2 regions of the Aeromicrobium sp. CF4.19 genome follow, and region 2 is predicted to be linked to the other one. Evidence: predicted binding sites of a transcription regulator. Region 2 holds the regulator's gene; the other holds the start of a gene.
What was found. Region 2 encodes LexA, which represses DNA repair genes until DNA is damaged. Its sites were predicted from a motif close to TCGAACANNTGTTCGA; they were not measured.
Positions count from the first base shown of each region.

Region 1: the regulator LexA is predicted to act here: its motif matches at 2,632-2,647, upstream of ACHAAC_RS13790 (DUF222 domain-containing protein).

Region 1 is NZ_JBIMEU010000006.1:153,049-157,478, forward strand. Features, by position in the region: gene ACHAAC_RS13770 (alkene reductase) at 1-149, opposite strand, end outside; gene ACHAAC_RS13775 (hypothetical protein) at 298-1,122, opposite strand; gene ACHAAC_RS13780 (SCO1664 family protein) at 1,175-1,942, opposite strand; gene ACHAAC_RS13785 (DUF3090 domain-containing protein) at 1,939-2,487, opposite strand; gene ACHAAC_RS13790 (DUF222 domain-containing protein) at 2,660-4,033, shown strand; gene ACHAAC_RS13795 (histidine phosphatase family protein) at 4,091-4,430, opposite strand, start outside.
Region 2 is NZ_JBIMEU010000008.1:122,181-126,610, reverse strand. Features, by position in the region: gene ACHAAC_RS15580 (type 1 glutamine amidotransferase) at 1-489, opposite strand, end outside; gene ACHAAC_RS15575 (LysM peptidoglycan-binding domain-containing protein) at 516-857, opposite strand; gene lexA (transcriptional repressor LexA) at 1,282-2,061, shown strand; gene ACHAAC_RS15565 (ATP-dependent DNA helicase) at 2,112-4,055, opposite strand; gene hflX (GTPase HflX) at 4,130-4,430, opposite strand, start outside.

The DNA of each region.
Region 1 (4,430 bases), on a different contig from region 2:
CCGGCACCGGCGCGCTGCGCGTAGTGGGTGGCGGCGAGATCGCCCGGCACCTGGCCCTCGCCCGCGCGGTTGCGGGTCAGCGGGGCCATCACGAAGCGCTGCGGCAGGTCCCACGTCCCGACCTTGATCGGCTCGAACACGTCACTCATCGATTGCTCCTCACGTCCTGGTGCCGCGGCGGTGGACACCGTGAAGGTTCAACAACCTCATCGGGCCACGATTCCATCCACGGCTGTGGTCCTCGCGACACCCTGGGAGCGGAACATGTCCGGCTTCCGGCGTGTTGGCGTGGTCGCGCTACGCCTCGCCGTGGGCGTAGCCCTGGCGGAAGGTCGGGAACGCCGGTTCCCAGCCGCTCGAGCGGAGCAGGGCGTTGGACAACCGCTTGCCGTGCCCGCGGGCCGGGTCGGCCGGTGGGGGAGTCGGCGCTCCGAGCCGCTCGGCCAGGAACGCGGCGACCTCGCCGAGCTGTGCCGGTTCGTCGTCGGTGCCGAGGTAGAGACGGGCGGGCTGCTCCTCGCGGGTCAGGAGGTGGACGACGGCAGCCGCGGCGTCGTCGCGGTGGATGCGGTTGGTCCAGCGGTGGGGGTCCTGGATGCGGCCCTCGCGCACACGGTCCTGCAGGTTCCGGCTGCCGTGGCCGTACAGACCGGAGAGCCGCAGGACGGTGCCCGTCGGGACACGCTGCACGAAGTGCCGCTCGGCCTCCAGCAGCATGCGGCCCGGGCCGTCGGCCGGACGAGGTGGTGTGTGCTCGTCCGTGGGGGCGTCGCCGTCCTGGGAGCCGAGGACTGCGGTGGAGGAGACCAGCACGGCGCGGCGCGGCACCTGTCCGGCTCGATCGAGGGCGTCGAGGGCTCGGCCCATCCCCTCGACGTAGGTCGCCCGGTAGGAGTCCTCCGTGCGGGGCCGTGCGGTGAGGGCCACGACGAGGAGCCCGAGGTCGAGGTCGGGCAGGCGCGGGGCCTCGCGCGTCAGGTCGACCGCCAGTCCGTGCAGCGGGGCCGGGACCCGTGCGACGTCGCGGCGAATGGCCGCGACCTCGTGCCCGAGGTCGACCAGCCGCAGCCCGATGTCGGACCCGAGCTCTCCGCAACCGACGAGCAGCACGTCCGAGGTCATGGCAGGAGGCTACGTGGGGGACCGGGAGGCGGCTCGTCGGGCGAGGGCTTCGTCAGAACGGCGGCCAGGGGACGGCGGGCATCTCCCCGGCGGGCTCGGGGAAGGCTCGAAGGGCGAGCAGGTGGTCGCAGCGTGCGACGAGCGCCGTCACCTCGGTCTCGGTGAGCAGCGCTCGAAGGGCCTTGCCGAGGGGCCCGTCCAGCAGGTCGCGGACGCGTTGCACGCCGTCCACCTCGTCGTCGGTCAGCGGCTCGCCGAGCCAGCCCCAGAGCACCGTGCGCAGCTTGTGGTCGGTGTGGAAGGTCAGGCCGTGGTCGATGCCGTGCCGGTGACCGTCGGTCATCTCCAGCACGTGCCCACCCTTGCGGTCGGCGTTGTTGGTGACGACGTCCAGCACTGCCATGCGACGCAGGGCGGGGGAGTCCTCGTGGACGAGGGAGACGGCGGTGTTGTGGCCGTCGACGCCGTCGAAGACGTGCTTCCATCCCGAGGGCACCGTCCCCTCCGGGACGATCGTCACGGCCTCCTGCTCCACGTCGGGCTCACGCCACAGCTGAACCATGCCGACGCCGTGCGGCCCCTCGCGCAGCCAGGTGGGTGGCACGACGTCCCAGCCGAACGCCTCCGACACGACGAAGGCCGCGACCTCGCGACGCGCCAGGTTGCCGTCGGGAAAGTCCCAGAGTGGGCGCTCTCCCGCCACCGGCTTGTAGACGACGGTGACCCCGTCGATCTCCCCGACGAAGGTGGCGTTGGACGCCGGCATGATCCGACCGGTCAGCGCGAGCTCTCCGTCCGGCAGGTCCAGGCCACCGCTCACTGGAACTCGTCGGGCAGCGTGCAGACGTGGTCGGGGTCCATCGGCACCTTGCACAGCGAGCAGATGGGGCGGCCGGCGCCGACCACCTCACGGGTGCGCTTGGCGAAGGCTCGGGCCGCTCCGACGGGGATGCGCACGACGAAGACCTCCGCGGGCTCGGACTCGTCGGCGTCGATCGCCTCGTCGTCCACGACCGGAAGGGGGAACGCCTCGATCACGACCTGAGCGGTGGTGGGGTCCCACCCCAGGCTCATGACCCCGGTACGGAAGTGCTCGACGACCGGCTGGTCGAGCGGATCGTTGTCCACGAGGCCGTCGGGAGTGAGGGCCGGGATGCTGAAGGGGTTGCCGTCCTCGGCCATGAGCGAGTCGAGCACCTCCTCCAGGCGCTCGGCCAGGGCGGCCGCCTGCTCCTTCTCCAAGGCGATCGACATCATCTCCTCACCCGCCCGGGCCTGGAGGTAGAACGTTCGCTCCCCGGGGTTGCCGACGGTGCCGACGACGAAGCGGTCGGGCCAGTCGAATCCGTGGACGGTGGTGGCCATGCCTCCATGCTAGGACGAGGTGCCGACCTCCACCGTGCGCCGGGGGCACCGTCGCTGTGCCGGGGGCTGGGATTGTGGCCCACAGGTCGGTTTCATGGCTGTGGTGGGTGTCGGTGGTGGGTTCTATGATGGGAACATCCACTCGATAACGGATGTTCGGAGGCAGAGCCCGATGGCCGCACCCCTGCTGGAGCAGCAGCCCGTCACCGCTGGTGACGTGGTGGCGACGCTCGCGCGGGTGCATGCCCTGCTCGATGCGCTTCCCACTCAGGTGTACTCGGGTCTGGCGGGCCGGGAGCAGCGTGAGGCGGCTGGCTCGCTGGCGAGGCTCAAGGCCCGAGTGACTGCTCATGAGCTGGCGGCCGTGGCCGCGGTGGAGTCCTCCGGAGCGGCCCGTCGCGAGGGCGCGAGCAGCACCGGCTCCCTGTTGGCTGGTGACTTCGGCCGGGACCGTCGTGGTGCCGATGCCGTGGTGCGACAGGCCAAGCAGATCACCACGACGCCCCAGACCCATCAGGCGATGGCCAACGGATGCTTGAGTGCGCGGCAGGTGAGGTCGATCAGCCGGGCCCTGGACCAGCTCCCCAAGACCGTCACCCCTGTGCAACGTGAGGCGTGTGAGACGCAGCTGGTCGAGGACGCACCCCGGATGGACCTCAAGCTGTTCGAGCGCCACGCCGACCGGGTCGTGGGCCACTTCCTCACCACCACCGAGGACGAGACCGGGGACAAGTCCGACCTGGATGCAGCGGAGAACAATCTCGTTGCGGCGCGTGAGAAGCGAGCCTGGGACAACGCCGACTTCTGGATGGGCCCGGCCGTGGACGGGCTGGTCAAGGGCGGATTCACCATCCCGGAAGCCCAAGCCGCCCACCTTCGGGTCGCGATGGACGCCCTGTGCGCACCCCAGGTCGAGATCGCCAGCCCCACGCGACTCTCCCGAAGGTCCGGCGAGGTCCTCCTCGACGAGCGACCGAGCTACCGGACCCGGCAAGGCTGGGCCTTCACCTACCTGTGCGAGCTCCTGCCCACCGAGAAGCTGCCCGAGACCAACAACCTCGGACCGATCCTGACCATCAACCTCGACCACCAGACGCTCATCGAGAAGATGAAGGTGGCGACGCTGTCGACCGGCGAGAGGATCTCCGCCGGCCAAGCCAGGCGGATGGCGTGTGAGCACCGGTTGCTTCCCGCGGTCCTCGGCGGTGAGTCGCTCCCGCTGGACCTGGGACGCGACAAGCGACTCTTCACCCTCCACCAGCGCCAAGGCCTCGCCCTGCGCGACCGCGGCTGCGTCTTTCCCGGCTGCGACAGACCACCCGGCTGGTGCGTCGCCCACCACGCAAGACGCACCTGGGCCGACGGCGGCGGCACCGACCTTCAGGACGGCGTCCTCCTCTGCCCCCACCACCACCGCATCCTGCACGCCGACGGCTGGGACATCACCTTCAACGAACGCGGACACCCCGCCCTCGTCCCGCCACCCACGCTCGACTCCCGACGACGACCGAGACTGCACGACCGCTTCAGGCCCGTCACGGTCTGACCGCAGGAGAGCTCTGCCCGGGGCCTCGGGCGTCGTCCGGGTGCGCCGGTGGGCCGGTCAGGTGGTGGCGTGGCCGGCGCCACCGCCGACGGCGGCGTCCGTGGTGGGTGCGGCCGCGGCCAGCCAGGAGAGGTCGCCGGCGTCCGTGTTCATCAGGACGACCGTGGGGCGGGCGCTCGAGTAGTGCACGATCGAGACCGAGGCAGGGTTGACGCTGATGCGCTGGAACAGGTCCAGGTGCATGCCGAGGGCGTCGGCGAGGACCGCCTTGATGATGTCGCCGTGACTCACCGCAGCCCAGACCGCGCCGGACCCGTGCTCGGCCTCGAAGGCGGCATCGTTCTCGCGGACGGCAGCCACGGCACGAGCCTGCATCGCGGGCATCGACTCTCCGCCG
Region 2 (4,430 bases):
GGCCGGGGTGCCGAGGCTCTCGTCGATGAAGCACTGCGGCCCGTACCAGGAGGTGCCGAGCACGCGGGCCTGCTGCGGAGGCGTGAGGACATCGCGATGGAACTGCGCCCACGGCCCCTCGGGGCACAGGACGGGGTCGATGGTGTCGACCCGCTTCCAGCCCGCCTCTGGCTCGTCCCCGCGGTAGGACGCACCACCCAGGGCCCGAGCCAACAGCTGGGCGCCGAAGCAGATCCCCATGACGGGGGTGCCGGCTCGCAGGGACGAGCGGACCAAGGCCTCCTCCGCCGCGACCGGGCCGGCCCACCGGGGCTCGTGCGCCGAGCGCTCCGAGCCGAGCAGCAGCATCATGGCCGCGGGGGCGAGCTCGTCGTGCGCGACGACGGCATCGCGGTCGATCCACCCGAGCTCGAACCCGAGGGCGGCCAAGCGTTCGGTGACGTAGCCGCCCTCGCGGTCGGTGCCGTCGGCCACGACGTGGATGAGCATGCGCCCATTGTGCGCGGCCGCACCGATCACTCGTAGACCGGCACCGCCAGCTCGCGGCCCATCTGCAGCTCTCCGGCGCCGGAGAGCGAGTTCATCCGCATGATGTCGTCGACGGTCTCCCGCGGGTCACCGGCCGGGTTGGCGTCCCCGGCGATCTGCCAGAGGGTCTCGCCCGGCTGCACGGTGACCACCGTGGTGGCCGGAACGTCGCCGCGCTCGCCGGTGGCGGTGACCGACGGGCCGAACGCGACGGCGAGCAGCACGAGTGCAACCAGGGCCGCGAGCAGGACGACCAGCCGGCCACGCCGGGTGAGCCGAAGCTCCGGGCTGGAGAAGGACGGGTACGAGGTGAGGGAGATGGTGCTCATGGGGTGCCTCCAAGGGGGAAGTGAGACGGGGGTGTGGAGTTTGGGGTGTCCGACCGAACCTCCGCGATGTCACTCGATTCCGGGCCGCTGGATGCGAACTGGAACAGACGTTCGATCGAACACGTGTACGACACTACGACAGCCGACCGACAAAAGCAGCCCCCAATCGAACAGGAAGGCGAGTACACCATCACAATCCCTGCAATTCCGGCGAAAGAAGGATCGAAAGAATGTTCTTCTCGGCGTGTCAGGACCCGGGAGGACCCCGCAGGATCGGCTCCCTTCGGCACCCAGGGCTGCGCGGGGCCATCCGGCTGGGCCTGGTCGCGACGAGCACGACCGCCACTCCGCGGGGTCCGATCGGCCACGACACGCTCTCGAACAGGTGTTTGGATGTGTCCGAGATCGCGGCTACCGTATGGCCATGAGCGACGACACCACCACGGACCAGGCCGAGGAGACGCGACCCAAGCGCGGGCGTCCCAAGGGATCACGCAACTCCCCGCGCGAGCTGCCCGACGGCCCGGTCGATGAGATGACCGGCCTGACCGCCCGCCAGCAGAAGATCCTGATCTTCCTGCGCGAGATGATCGAGAAGCACGGCTACCCGCCCAGCATGCGTGAGATCGGCGTGGCCGTGGGCCTGGCCAGCACGTCCTCGGTGGCGCACCAGCTGCGCGTCCTGGAGCGTCTGGGCTACGTCAAGCGCGACCCCAACCGACCGCGAGCCCTGGAGATCTTCCTGCCCGAGGTACTCAAGGCCCGCAAGACGCTGGGCCCGGCCGATGAGTCCGAGGGCGACGCCACCGGCATCGGTGACGCCCGCCCGGCCGCCACCTACGTCCCGATGGTCGGCAAGATCGCCGCCGGTGGGCCCATCCTGGCCGAGGAGCTCGTCGAGGACGTGCTCCCTCTGCCCGCGTCACTGGTCGGCGACGGCACGCTCTTCCTGCTGCAGGTGCAGGGCGACTCGATGATCGACGCCGCCATCTGCGAGGGCGACTTCGTGGTGGTGCGCCAGCAGCCGACGGCCGAGAACGGCGAGGTCGTGGCCGCGATGCTCGACGGCGAGGCCACGGTCAAGACCTTCCAGCGCACCGACGGCCACGTCTGGCTGATGCCGCACAACGACGACTACTCCCCCATCGACGGCACCCACGCCACCATCCTGGGCAAGGTCACCGCGGTCCTGCGCCGACTCTGATCCCCCTGCCCTGATCGCCCTGCCCTGATCCGCCGAGGCGGACCCCGACCTCACTCCTGCTCGTCGAGTCGTCGCAACGCGGCGAGCACGATGGAACGGTCGGTGGTCCGCCACATCGGGGGCAGCGACGCTGCCAGGAAGCTGCCGTAGCGGGCCGTGGCGATCCGTGGGTCCAGGATCGCCACGACACCCTTGTCGTCGCCACGACGGATCAAGCGGCCCGCGCCCTGGGCGAGAAGCAGCGCGGCGTGGCCGGCGGCCACGGTCATGAAGCCGTTGCCGCCACGCTTCTCCACCAGGCGTTGACGGGCGCTCATCAGCGGGTCGTCCGGACGCGGGAACGGGATGCGGTCGATGATCACCAGCTGGCAGGTGTCTCCCGGCAGGTCCACCCCCTGCCAGAGGCTGAGCGTGCCGAACAGGCAGGTGGACGGCTCCTTGGCGAAGCGCCGGGCCAGCTCGGGCAGCTGGGCGTCGCCCTGGCACCAGATGTCCAGGTCCGGCAGCCGCTCCCGCGTGGCCTCGGCCGCGGCCTCTGCCGCCCGGCGGGAGGAGAACAGCCCGAGCGTCCGCCCGCCCGCCGCCTCCACGAGGGCTGCGATCTCGTCCAGCTGGGCCTCCTGCAACCCGTCGCGGCCCGGCGGCGGCAGGTGCTTGGCGACGTAGAGGATGCCCTGGCGCGTGTAGTCGAACGGTGAGCCGACGTCGATGCCCTGCCAGGTGGACTCCCCCTCCGCCGGCTGGGACGTCAGACCGAGCGACGCGGCGAGCGGGTCGAAGCCACCGCCCAGCGTCAGCGTGGCACTGGTGAGCACGACCGTCTTGGTGCCGAAGAGCTTCTCGCGCAGCGCGCCGGAGACGTCGATCGGAGCCACGCGCAGCTGTGGTCCGCCGCGGGACTCCCCCAGCCAGAGCACCTCGGTCTCGCGGCTCGTGGCCATCCGGTCGGCCACCTGCCGGACCTCCTCCAGCATCGCCTTGGCCTGCTGGCGGCCGGCGTCCTCGGCGTCGGTGGGCGTGTCCTTGCCGAAGGCCGACAGTGCCTGCCGTGCGGCGTCGCGCACCATCTGCAGCCCCTCCAGCAGGGCCTCCTGGGGTGCGTCGATCCGGCCGACGTCGGTCGCGGCCATCGCCGCTGCCAACGCATCGGCCGACTCGGTCAGGTCGTCCACCGCGCGGCTGCCGCGCTCGTCGGAGAGGTGCCCCCGCGCGCGTCGCGAGGCACGCTCCACGGTGCCCGCGTCCAGCTCGTCGGTGGCGGCCTGCGTGACCCGGGCGGCCAGCTCGTGGGCCTCGTCGACGACGACGGCGTCGTACTCCGGGAGCATCGGGACGCCGTCGATGGCGTCGATGGCCAGCAGCGCGTGGTTGGTGACCACGAGATCGGCCTGCTGGGCGTCCTCACGGGCCCGCTCGGCGAAGCACTCCAGGGCGTGCGCGCAGCGAGAGGCGCCCAGGCACTCCCGGTGGTTGACGCTGACCTGACGCCACGCCCGCTCGGAGTGCGCCGGGGCGGCGTCGCGGTCACCGACGTGCGAGCCCTTGGCCTGCTCCTCGGCCCACTCCCGCAGCGCGACGACCTCCGCGCCCAGGGCACCCTCGGGGACCTCGACGAGCACGCCCTGGTCGTCGGGAGCGCCCTCGCGGACCCGGTGCAGGCAGGCGTAGTTGGCGCGACCCTTCACCACGGCGGTGTGCGGCACCTGGGCGTCGGCGCTCGTGGCGGCCTTGCGCAGCGCCGGGATGTCCCGCTCCACCAGCTGGTGCTGCAGGTTCAGCGTCGCCGTGGCCACCACGACCCGCTTGCCGTGCAGGGCACTGGGCACCAGGTACCCCAGCGACTTGCCGGTGCCCGTGCCCGCCTGCACCAGCAGGTGCGTCCCGGAGGACAACGACTCCGCGACGGCCTCGGCCATCGTCACCTGTCCCGGCCGCTCCGCACCTCCGATGGACGTGACGGCGGCGGCGAGGAGGTCGGGGACCGAGGCAGGCATGCGCCCGAGCCTATGCCCGGGCCCGGACCGGGCACGGCGGCCGTCCACAGCGACGCGCGACGCCGGGTGATCGCTCAGATCGCTCGCAGGGAGTGCGCGAGCTCCTCCGGGACGCGGGCCACGATGTGGGTGCCCTCACCGGTGTGGTCCAGCTCCTCGATCTCGCCGTTCTCGTGCACGAGGCTGATCAGGTCGCCGCGCGCGTAGGGCACGACGACGTCGATGAGCACGGCAGGGCGTGGCAGGTCGGCCTCGATCGCCGAGAGCAGCTCGTCGAAACCCTCACCGGTGCGGGCGCTCACGACGATGGCGTGCGGCTCGGCGACCAGCACCTGCTTGACCCCGAGGTCGTCGGCGACGTCGGCCTTGTTGATC